DNA from 2 places in the Devosia neptuniae genome. Region 1 is predicted to be linked to the other one. Evidence: predicted binding sites of a transcription regulator. Region 1 holds the regulator's gene; the other holds the start of a gene.

The links. Region 1 encodes PhoB, which activates phosphate uptake and scavenging genes when phosphate is short. Its sites were predicted from a motif close to TGTCATNNANCTGTCAT; they were not measured.
Region 2: the regulator PhoB is predicted to act here: its motif matches at 2,886-2,902, upstream of N8A98_RS23005 (NAD-glutamate dehydrogenase).

The regions. Positions count from the first base shown of each region.
Region 1 is NZ_CP104965.1:2,597,771-2,602,973, forward strand. Features, by position in the region: gene N8A98_RS15580 (aldehyde dehydrogenase family protein) at 1-529, shown strand, start outside; gene N8A98_RS15585 (DMT family transporter) at 1,233-1,655, opposite strand; gene N8A98_RS15590 (DMT family transporter) at 1,652-2,143, opposite strand; gene phoB (phosphate regulon transcriptional regulator PhoB) at 2,543-3,244, opposite strand; gene phoU (phosphate signaling complex protein PhoU) at 3,248-3,958, opposite strand; gene pstB (phosphate ABC transporter ATP-binding protein PstB) at 3,988-4,770, opposite strand; gene pstA (phosphate ABC transporter permease PstA) at 4,842-5,203, opposite strand, start outside.
Region 2 is NZ_CP104965.1:4,111,773-4,116,975, reverse strand. Features, by position in the region: gene N8A98_RS23005 (NAD-glutamate dehydrogenase) at 1-2,801, opposite strand, end outside; gene N8A98_RS23000 (sulfate ABC transporter substrate-binding protein) at 3,026-4,039, shown strand; gene N8A98_RS22995 (DUF6894 family protein) at 4,141-4,419, opposite strand; gene N8A98_RS22990 (flavin reductase family protein) at 4,516-5,067, opposite strand; gene fdxA (ferredoxin FdxA) at 5,064-5,203, opposite strand, start outside.

The DNA of each region.
Region 1 (5,203 bases):
GGTGCGCAACCTGCGGGTGGGCGATGCGCTGGACAAGAATACGGAAATCGGGCCGGTGGTTGATCCCAGCCAGCTCAAGCAGGACACGGACTATATCGCCATCGGCAAGGCCGAGGGCGCCAAGCTGGTGGCCGGCGGCGAACTGGTCAAGAAAGACACCGAGGGCTATTTCCTGCAGCCCACGCTGTTCACCGAGGCGACCAATTCCATGCGCATCTCCAGAGAGGAAATCTTTGGGCCCGTGGCTTCGGTCATCCGCGTCAAGGATTACGAGGAAGCGCTGGCGACGGCCAATGACACCGAATTTGGTCTCAGCGCCGGTATCGTCACGACGTCGCTGAAATATGCGACGCATTTCAAGCGCAATGCCGAGGCCGGCATGGTGATGGTCAATGTGCCGACGGCCGGTGTGGATTTCCACGTGCCGTTCGGTGGCCGCAAGGGTTCGAGCTATGGCCCGCGCGAGCAGGGCAAGTATGCGGCGGAGTTCTTCACCGTGGTGAAGACGGCTTATACCGCTGCTGGTTGATCGATAGGCGTCTTGTTGCATGTTTGGGGCCCCGCTTTTGCGGGGTCCTTTTTTGTGCGTGCGGAAGCGCCGCCTGGTGCGGTTATCGAAGAGGCGGACGGACCCCGAGACGGCATTCGCCTCGTGATGAGTTTTAGAATGAGACGGACGTCGCCCCGGGGTGCCGGGACTTTGTCGGACGGCGCGATCGCAGGCCCCAGCGTTTGCCGTAGCTCCCGCCCGATTGCCTCGTCCGCTCGACCCGGAGCGGAGCGCGACCTCCACTCCCCCGGCTGGCTTCCGGACGCTCGTCGCTGCAGCGCCGCCCGTATCCCGGAAGATGGAGGGAGTATGCGGGAGGTTTTGGGGAAGGGGGATAAGAGGGATAGATGGGGGTGTGGGGGTGCTGCGGCCACCAAACACTCGATATTTGTGGAAGCCTCAGCACCCCCACCCTCTATCCCTCCCCTCAAGGGGGAGGGAGGCGATAGAGCGGATGGATTGGGCTCTCGTCACCCCTCCCTTCCCTCCCCGTCGAGGGGAGGGTGCGCCTGGTGGGTGGGGCGGGATAGTGCCCCGAACCAACAATTACCCACGGTGTCATCCCCGCGAAAGCGGGGACCTCTGTTTGCCTGGAAACCTGGTCAACGGAGGTTCCCGCTTTCGCGGGAATGACACCGCATTCTTGAAAGCGCCCGGAGTAACACCGTCGCTGACGTTGCTGCTATCGCCGCCGCTGTGTCAGGGCCATGCCGCCCAGAATGAGCACCACGCCTAGGGCGCTGGCCCAGAGGATGGAGGGGGTGCCGCGGGCGAGGTCGAGCACCACGCCGGAGACCATTTGGCCGCCGATGACGAGCAGGGCGGTGTTGACGGCGCCGATGCGCGGGATGAGCCAGCTGCCGGAGGCGACGAAGACGACGCCGATGGGGCCGCCGATATAGGCGTGCCAGGGGGCGGTGGCGGCGCCGGCGGGGATGAGGCCGCCGATGGCGAGGCCCAGGGCGGTGAGCGCGATAAAGCCGACAAGATGGTTCCAGAACGAAGCGATCAGGGGCGAGCCGGAGAGGGCGAGGCGGCCGTTGAGCTGGCGGCTGAGGCCGACAAGGAGGCCCGCGAGGACGGCATAGAGGATGGGGGTGATCATGGGCGACCTCCCATGCCGACAAGGATGATCAGGGCGCTACCGGCCAGGATCAGGAGGACGGCGGCGAGGTCGCGCAATTCGAGGCGGCGCTTGGGCAGGCCGAACAGACCCCAGCGGTCGGCGGCGAGGCTGAAGACGACTTGGCCGGCAAGGCCGAGTGCCAGCGTGCCCGAGAGCGCCAGCGGGGAATTGACCGTGGTGGAGGTCAACATGACCGTCAGAGCGCCGGAAATGCCGCCGAGATAGGCCCAAAACGGGGCGGCTGGTTTGGGCTGCGGCTCGGCTGCCGGGCGGCGGCGATAGAGCAAAGCGAGGAAGAGGATGGCGGCTACGGTGCCGGTGCCGTGGGCGGCCCAGGAGGCAAAGAGCGGGTTGCCGTAATGGCCCAGCTCGCCGTTGAAAAACACCATCAGGGTGAGCAGGCCCCCGGTGCCGAAGGCAATCAGCAGGTGCAGCGGATTGAGCTGCCGGGGCGTGGAGGTGGGCATGGGTGGCGCGACTCGGGGGGAGAGACGCCGGATGGTAGCATGCGGTTTGGTGGGTGGGAGGGGGATGGGACCGCGATCTGGTTGAGGTCGGGGCTGGGACTTCCCAATGCTCGGCATTGGTTGAAACTTCAGCACCCCCACCCTCGGTCCCTCCCCACAAGGGGGAGGGAGGCGATGGAGCCAAGGGTCAGGTATTTGTTCGACCCACGGTGTCATTCCCGCGGAAGCGGGAACCGCCGTTTCGGGATGTTGGGTTGAGAAAACAGAGGTTCCCGCTTTCGCGGGAATGACACTGTGGGGGTGGAGATAGGGTGGGGAGGGGCAGGATGTTGCTCTTCCTGCTTTTAAAACGAAAATCCCCGCTTTCGCGGGGATTTCGTAGCAACGTTCTGCTTGGGTCTAGGCGACTTGGGCGAAGCGTTCGTCGAAGGCGTAGCCGGCGCCGCGGACGGTGCGGATGGGGTCAGATTCGCGGCCGCGATTGATGGCGCGGCGGAGGCGGCCGATATGCACGTCGACCGTGCGTTCATCGACATAGACGTCATTGCCCCAGACGCCATCGAGCAGCTGTTCGCGCGAATAGACCCGGCCGGGATGGCGCATGAGATATTCGAGCAGGCGGTATTCGGTGGGGCCCAGATGCACGTCGCGATTGGCGCGGCGCACGCGGTGGGTGGTGCGGTCGAGCTCGAGATCGCCGACGCGCAGGGCAGCGGTGACGAGATTTGGATTGGCGCGACGCAGCAGAGCGTGGATGCGGGCGATCAGCTCGGGCACCGAGAAGGGCTTGACGATATAGTCGTCGGCGCCGGTCGAGAGGCCCCGCACGCGCTCTTCTTCCTCACCGCGGGCGGTGAGCATGATGATGGGGATGCGCGAGGTTTCTTCGCGGGCGCGGAGGCGCCGGCAGAGTTCGATCCCCGAGATTTCCGGCAGCATCCAATCGAGCAGGATGAGGTCGGGCAGCTTTTCGTGAATCTGGCTTTGGGCTTCGTCTCCGGTTTCCGCGGTGACGACGCGGAAGCCTTCGGCCTCGAGATTATAGCGCAGGAGGATGGCGATATCGCCTTCGTCCTCGACGACGAGAATGGTTGCAGGCATGGATCAGGCCTTGATCTGGGTGCGGTGCAGCTCCACCACTTCGGATGTGAGCTGCTTGCCGGTCTGCAGATAATAGGCGCGTTCTGCGATATTGGTGGCGTGGTCCCCGATGCGTTCCAGGCTCTTGGCGCAGAACAGCAGATGGGTGCAGGGCGTGATATTGCGCGGATCTTCCATCATATAGGTGAGCAATTCGCGGAACAGGGAGGTGTACATAGCGTCCACCTCGTCATCGCGATTGCACACTTCGATGGCCCCGGCGGAGTCGCGGCTCGAATAGGAATCCAGCGCATCCTTGATCTGGCGCAGGACCAGATTGGTCATGTTCTTGACGCCATTATAGAAGGTCGGCTGCAGGTTGAGGCCTTCGAGCTTGAGCGAGCGGCGGGCCAATTGCTTGGCCATGTCGCCGACGCGTTCGAGATCGGAGGCCACATGGATGGCGGTGATGATCGAGCGCAGATCGGAGGCCATGGGCTGGCGGCGGGCGATCATGGAGACGGCCATGTCGTCGATCTTGCGCTGCATGTCGTCGATGCGCTGATCGGCAATGATGGTCAGGTCTGCCAGTTCGCGATCAAGGCGGAGCAGGGACTTGGTGCCATTTTCGATGGCGACCTCGACCTGACCGCCCATTTCGGCGATCGACTGGGCCAGGGCGACGAGCTCGTCATTATAGGAGGAGACGATGTGTTCGGGGCCGGAAGTGGGCATAGCAATGTCTCTCTTGGTCCGGGTTTGGATCAGCCGATACGGCCCATGATGTAATCCTGGGTCTGCTTGTTGATCGGGTTGGTGAAGATGTCTTCGGTGACGCCTTCCTCGATCAGATTGCCCAGATGGAAGAATGCCGTGCGCTGGCTGACGCGGGCCGCCTGCTGCATGGAATGGGTGACGATGACGATGGTGTAGTTCTCGCGCAATTCGTCGATCAGTTCCTCGATGATGGCCGTGGCGATCGGATCGAGGGCCGAGCAGGGCTCGTCCATCAGGATGACTTCGGGGCTGACGGCAATGGCGCGGGCAATGCAGAGGCGCTGCTGCTGGCCACCGGAGAGGCCGGTGCCGGGTTCATTGAGGCGGTCCTTTACCTCTTCGAACAGGCCCGCCTTGCGCAGGGACGACACGACGATTTCGTCCAGATCGGTCTTGGAACGGGCCAGGCCATGAATCTTGGGGCCGTAGGCGACGTTTTCATAGATCGATTTGGGGAAGGGATTGGGCTTCTGGAACACCATGCCGATGCGGGCGCGCAGTTCCACCACGTCGAGGGACGGATCGTAGATGTTCTCGCCATCCAGCTCGATCAGGCCGCCGACCTTGGCGCCTTCGATAGTGTCGTTCATGCGGTTGATGCAGCGCAGGAAGGTCGACTTGCCGCAGCCCGAGGGGCCGATGAAGGAGGTGACGGCGCGGTCGGGGATATCGATCGAAATGCCGTGCAGGGCCTGCTTGGCACCGTAATGGACGGTGACATCCTTGGTGTGCAGGCGGATTGGGCGTTCGAGAGCGTCAGTAGGGTTCATGGTGGATTTCACGGTCTGGTGGGTCATCTTAACCTTGCCGGCGAGCATGTCCATTTTCACTTCCTTCGATGTTAAGCGCGCTTTTCGAGCTTCGAGCGAAGATAGATGGCGACGCCGTTGAGCATGATCATGACGAGGAGCAGTACCATGATCGCCGCGGCGGTGCGGGGTTCGAAGAAATTGCGGTTTTCGTTGCCCTGCCAGAGATAGATCTGGACCGGCAGGGCGGTGGCCTGGTCGAGCGGGGTAGCCGGCACGGCGGCGACGAATGCCTTCATGCCGATCAACAGGAGTGGAGCGGTTTCGCCCAGAGCATGGGCAACGCCAAGGATGGTGGCGGTCAGGATCGAGGGGAAGGTGACCGGCAGCACATGGTGGAACACCATCTGCGTCTTACTGGCACCCATGCCGAGCGCCGCCTGGCGCAGAGCCG
Region 2 (5,203 bases), 1.5 Mb from region 1:
TGGATATCGCGGTCCATCTCGCGGAAATGGCGTTTCACGGCCTCCCAGCCGCCGCGCGCCGTAATGCCCATTTTCTTGTGGTCATAGCCGGCCGAGCCGCCCGAAGCGAAGGCATCGCCCAGCCAATAGCCACGGCTCGTGGCGATTCCGTTGGCCGTGTCGGAGAAACTCGCCGTGCCCTTGTCGGCTGCGACCACCAGATAGGGATCATCCCCATCCCGCCGCACCACATCGCGTGGCGGTACCACGGCGCCGTCCACCAGATTATCCGTCACATCGAGCAGCGCGCCGATGAAAATCTTGTAGGCGGCCACGCCCTCGGCCAGAAACGCCTCGCGCGCCATTCCCGGCGTCAAATGCTTGGGCACAAAGCCGCCCTTGGCCCCCACCGGCACGATCACCGCATTCTTCACCTGCTGCGCCTTGACCAGTCCCAGCACTTCGGTGCGGAAATCCTCCGGCCGGTCCGACCAGCGTAAGCCCCCGCGCGCGATGGCGCCAAACCGCAGGTGAACGCCCTCCACCCGTGGCGAATACACCGAAATCTCGCGGAACGGCCGTGGCGCGACCATCCCCTCCACCCGGCCACTATTGAACTTGATCGCTAGCGCCGGCATGCGATTGCCGTCGGCATCGCGCTGGAACGCATTGGTGCGCACCGATGCTTCCACCAGGTTCAGGAACCGCCGCACAATCGTGTCTTCATCGAGCGACGCCATGGCATCCAGTGCCGCCGCAATCGCCTCGCGCGCCTGTTCGGCCGCCACTTCCCGCTCGGTTGCCCGTGGGTCATGCAGCGCATTGAACAGATCGATCAGCGCGGTCGCCGCTGCACTCTGCTTCACTAAAACGCTGGCAATATAGCGCTGCGAATAGGAAATCCCGATCTGCCGGACATAGCGTGATAGCGCCCGCAGGAATGCGGCATCGTTCCAGGCGAGTCTAGTGCGGCTCACCAGCGTATTAAGCTGATCGCTCTCCGCCGCCCCGTTCCACACCGCCAGCAGCCCTTCCTCGACCGCCGCGCCCCGCGCCGCCACGTCGAACCCGGCTTCAATGGGCTCCAGCACCATATCGTGCAGATACCGCTCCACCCCGTCGCGCGGCACGATCGTATAGGTCCGCTCGTCGATCACCCGGAACCCGAAGGCCTCCAGCATCGGCACGCGGTCGCTCAGCGGAATGGCCGTCTCGCGATGGTAGAATTTCAGTCCCAGCGAGCCATCCGTGCCGGTGCGGCTGCGCAGCCGGATGGCCACGCCCGTGCCATCGCCCAGCGCCTGCAGCGCCGCAATATCGGCATGCGCATCCTCGGCCGTGTTGCGCGATTGATAGGCCGGCGAAAACGCCCCGCGATAGTCGCTGATCGAGGCCGGGTTCGCCGCTGTCGCCGCCAGTGTGTCGCCGAAATTGGAGGTCAGCGCATCCACCCGCGCTTCCAGCTCGCCACGGCTCGGCCGCGGCGTCGGTCCGGCAATCCGCCCGATAATCACATGCAGCCGGACCAGCTCGCCCTCGGGAAAATTCGGATAAAACGCCGAAACCCGCCCGTCATAAACCTGCGCCAGATACCGCGTGATCCGCGCCCGCGCTTCCCCGTCATAGCGGTCACGCGGCACATAAACGAGGATGGAGACGAAATTGTCGAACCGGTCGATGCGCGGCAAAACCCGCACCCGCGGCCGGTCATACAGCGCTGAAATCGCGCTGGAAAATTCATACAGCTGCTCCACACCGATCTGGAACAGCTCGTCGCGCGGATAGCTATCCAGCGCACTCAGCAGCGCCCGCCCGTCATGCCCCAGCGGGTCGAGCCCGGATTTGCGCATCACCTCGGCAATCTTGCGGCGGATGATCGGCACATCGGTATGCGGCATGGCCAGCGCCTGCGCGGTGAACAGCCCCACCACGCGCAGCTCGCCCGTCGCCTCGCCATTGGCGCCAAACAGCTTGATGCCCACATAATCCAGATGCACCCGCCGATGCACCCGCGAGCGCACATTGGCCTTGGTCACCAGCAGCGGTTCGCTCTCCGCCATAAAGGCAGTGTGTTGCGGCGTCGTCTCCACATAATCGGCGCCGCTGCGCAGCACGCGCACGTCGGGGTCCCGCAATATGCCCAGCCCGCTCCCTGCCACCGGGGCAAGCGCTTCGCCCTCGACGCCATATTGGCGCAGGCCCAGGAAGGTAAAATTGTGCTCGATCAGCCAATCGACAAAGGCCAGCGCCTCATCCCGCTGCGGCCCCTTGATCCGCTCCAGATCCTTGGCCGCACGGCGCAGGCGCTCCAGCATCGGCTGCCAGTCGCGCACCGCATGGGCCACATCGCCCATCGTGCTCTTGATCTCGCTCACCAGCCCGTCGACATCGGCCACCGGGTCGCTGTGAATGTGTAAGAGGCTCAGCGAGCGCCCGTCGCCATCATTCACTTCGCCATTGCCCACCAGCACCACCGGATGGGTAAATAGCCGCACATTGCCGCCCGCCGCCCGCACGGCGGCCAGCGCGCTATCGACGATAAACGGCATATCCGGAGACACGATATCGAGCACCAAAGCCTCGCCCGCCGCGACCGGGCGTGTGGCAACAATGCGGCTGTTTTCCCCGTCATAGGCCAGCAAGTGTTTATAGGCCTGCCGCAACACCGATTCGAACGCATCTGGCGCCTGCGTGCCAAGGTCCTCGCCATCGGTCGCCAGAATGGCGGCCTTGAAGAAGCGCCCAAATCCCGGCTCGCTCGCCAACAATAGTGCTGCCCGCTCCAGCATGATCTGCCGGTTGGACCTATCCTCATGCGTCACGTCGTGTACTCCCAGTCTCGCCCCGCCACTGTAGGCACCCCGGCACGCGCTGTCTGCCATCCCTTCGCACAATAGCGCGAGCAGACAATGCGTGGATGACAACGATCAGCCCGCGCCTCCCTCCCTCGAGGGGAGGGCCGAGGGTGGGGTGGCGAGAGCCACCAGCTTGCAGCGTGCCCGCGATCTGGCTAGCCTCCCGCCACGATCCAGGCAGGAGACGAACAATGAGAAAACTACCCAGGATTCTGGCCCTGACCGGCCTCGCTGCGCTGGGCTTTGCGATCACCGCGCATGCGCAGGACCGCACCATCATCAATGTGAGCTACGATCCGACACGCGAGCTCTACCAGCAGTTCAACCAGGCCTTCATCGCCCATTGGCAGGAAACCAAGGGCGAGACCGTGGCCGTGCAGACCACCCATGGCGGCTCTGGCGCCCAGGCTCGCACCGTCATCGATGGTCTCGAAGCCGACGTGGTCACCCTGGCGCTGGAAAGCGACATCAATGCCATCTCCGACGCCGATCCCACGCTGATCCCGGAAAACTGGCGCGGCACTTTCGAAAACAACAACGCGCCCTATACCTCCACCATCGTCTTCCTGGTCCGCAAGGGTAACCCCAAGGGTATCCAGGATTGGGGTGACCTGACCAAGGATGGCGTTGAAGTCATCACGCCCAATCCCAAGACCTCGGGCGGTGCTCGCTGGAATCTGCTGGCCGGTTGGGCCTGGGCCAAGGCTCAGCCCGGCGGCAGCGATGAAACCGCCAAGGCTTACATCACCGATCTCTACAAGCACGTCCCCGTGCTCGATACCGGTGCGCGTGGCTCCACCACCACCTTCGTGCAGCGCGGCATTGGCGATGTGCTCCTTGCCTGGGAGAACGAAGCCTATCTGGCGCTCGAAGAACTGGGCCCCGACGCCTTCGACATCGTGACCCCCTCGGTCTCGATTCTGGCCGAACCGCCGGTCGCTCTCGTTGTCGGCAATGCCGAAAAGAAGGGCAATACCGACGTCGCCACGGCCTATCTGGACTATCTCTATTCCGACGAAGGCCAGAAGATTGCGGCGGCCAACTACTACCGCCCGTTCAAGCCTGAAGCCGCCGCTCCTGAGGACATTGCCCGCTTCGGCAAGGTGAACCTTGTCACCATCGAAGACTTCGGCGGCTGGCGCAAAGCCCAACCCGAATTCTTCGGCGACGGTGGCGTGTTCGACCAGATCTATTCGGGTCAATAAGCGCCAACAAAAAACAAAACGCCGGCTCCAGTGGCCGGCGTTTTTCTTTGGATGGCGCTCCCTTTCGAGCACCTTCTCCCACAAGGAGAGAGGCAAAAAACTCAATGCATAGTCACCGGTCCCACCGGCGACCCCGGACCTTCGCCCACCTTGGGCCCAGCCCAAAACACCACATACAGCAGTTCCACCCCCGCCGCGTCGGTGATCTCGATTGACCGCGGCGCCCGCGCATCCCCGCCCGTGCTCATCGCGCGATCGATGATCGCCCGGCCCAGTTCGGCGGCATTATGTTCGGCAGCATCGAGATCGCTGAATTCGCTCCCATCGGTGTCGCGGATCAGCTCGTCATCGGTGCGGTAATGGAAAAAGTAGCGGGGCATGGACATCTCCCTCGCCGATAGAACTTCCAGCAGCGCCCGAGGGTTGCGCGCCGCCAGCGACAAATCACATCACCCAGCTTGGCACCTTCGTGCCGTTCAGTCGAGAGGGGCTATCCCATGATAGCCATGCCGCTGCCACAACAGCGGCGTGCGGCTGGTCGTGGTCTCCGCTTCGACGATCGCCCCGGCAAACAGCACATGCGTGCCCGTCTCCATCGCGCCGATGACCTCGCAATCGAACGCCGTCACCGCCCCCAGCAGCATTGGATTGCCCGATGGCCACCGCGTCCAGTCGCCCACGCCAAAGCGATCCGCCGGGTCGAGCCGCCCGGCAAAAGCATCGGCCACCGCCGCCTGATCATCGGCCAGCATGGCGATCGAAAAACCACCCGTCTTGGCGATGATATCGGCCATGCGGCTGACAATATCGATGGAGATCAGCAAAGCCGGCGGCGTCGCCGACAGCGAAATCACCGACGTCGCCGTCCGCCCAATCACCTCGTCGCCCCGCCGCGCCGTCACCACGCTTACGGTCGACGCCATCGCCGCCATGGCCGAGCGGAATTCGGCATTGCCGATAGTGGGCCGCCGCGGCGCCCGCAGCGCCATGGAATCTGGCAATTCGAAATCGGCCATTGCTGCTGTCACGATCCTTCTCCCGGACGCTCGGAAAAGAGGTCGCGGAATTTATTGGGCACGCCTTCCATCGCCTTGGCATTGGCGGGCGGCAGGCCTTTTTCGACTATGTTCGGCCACAACCGAGCATATTTGCGGTTCAGCTCCA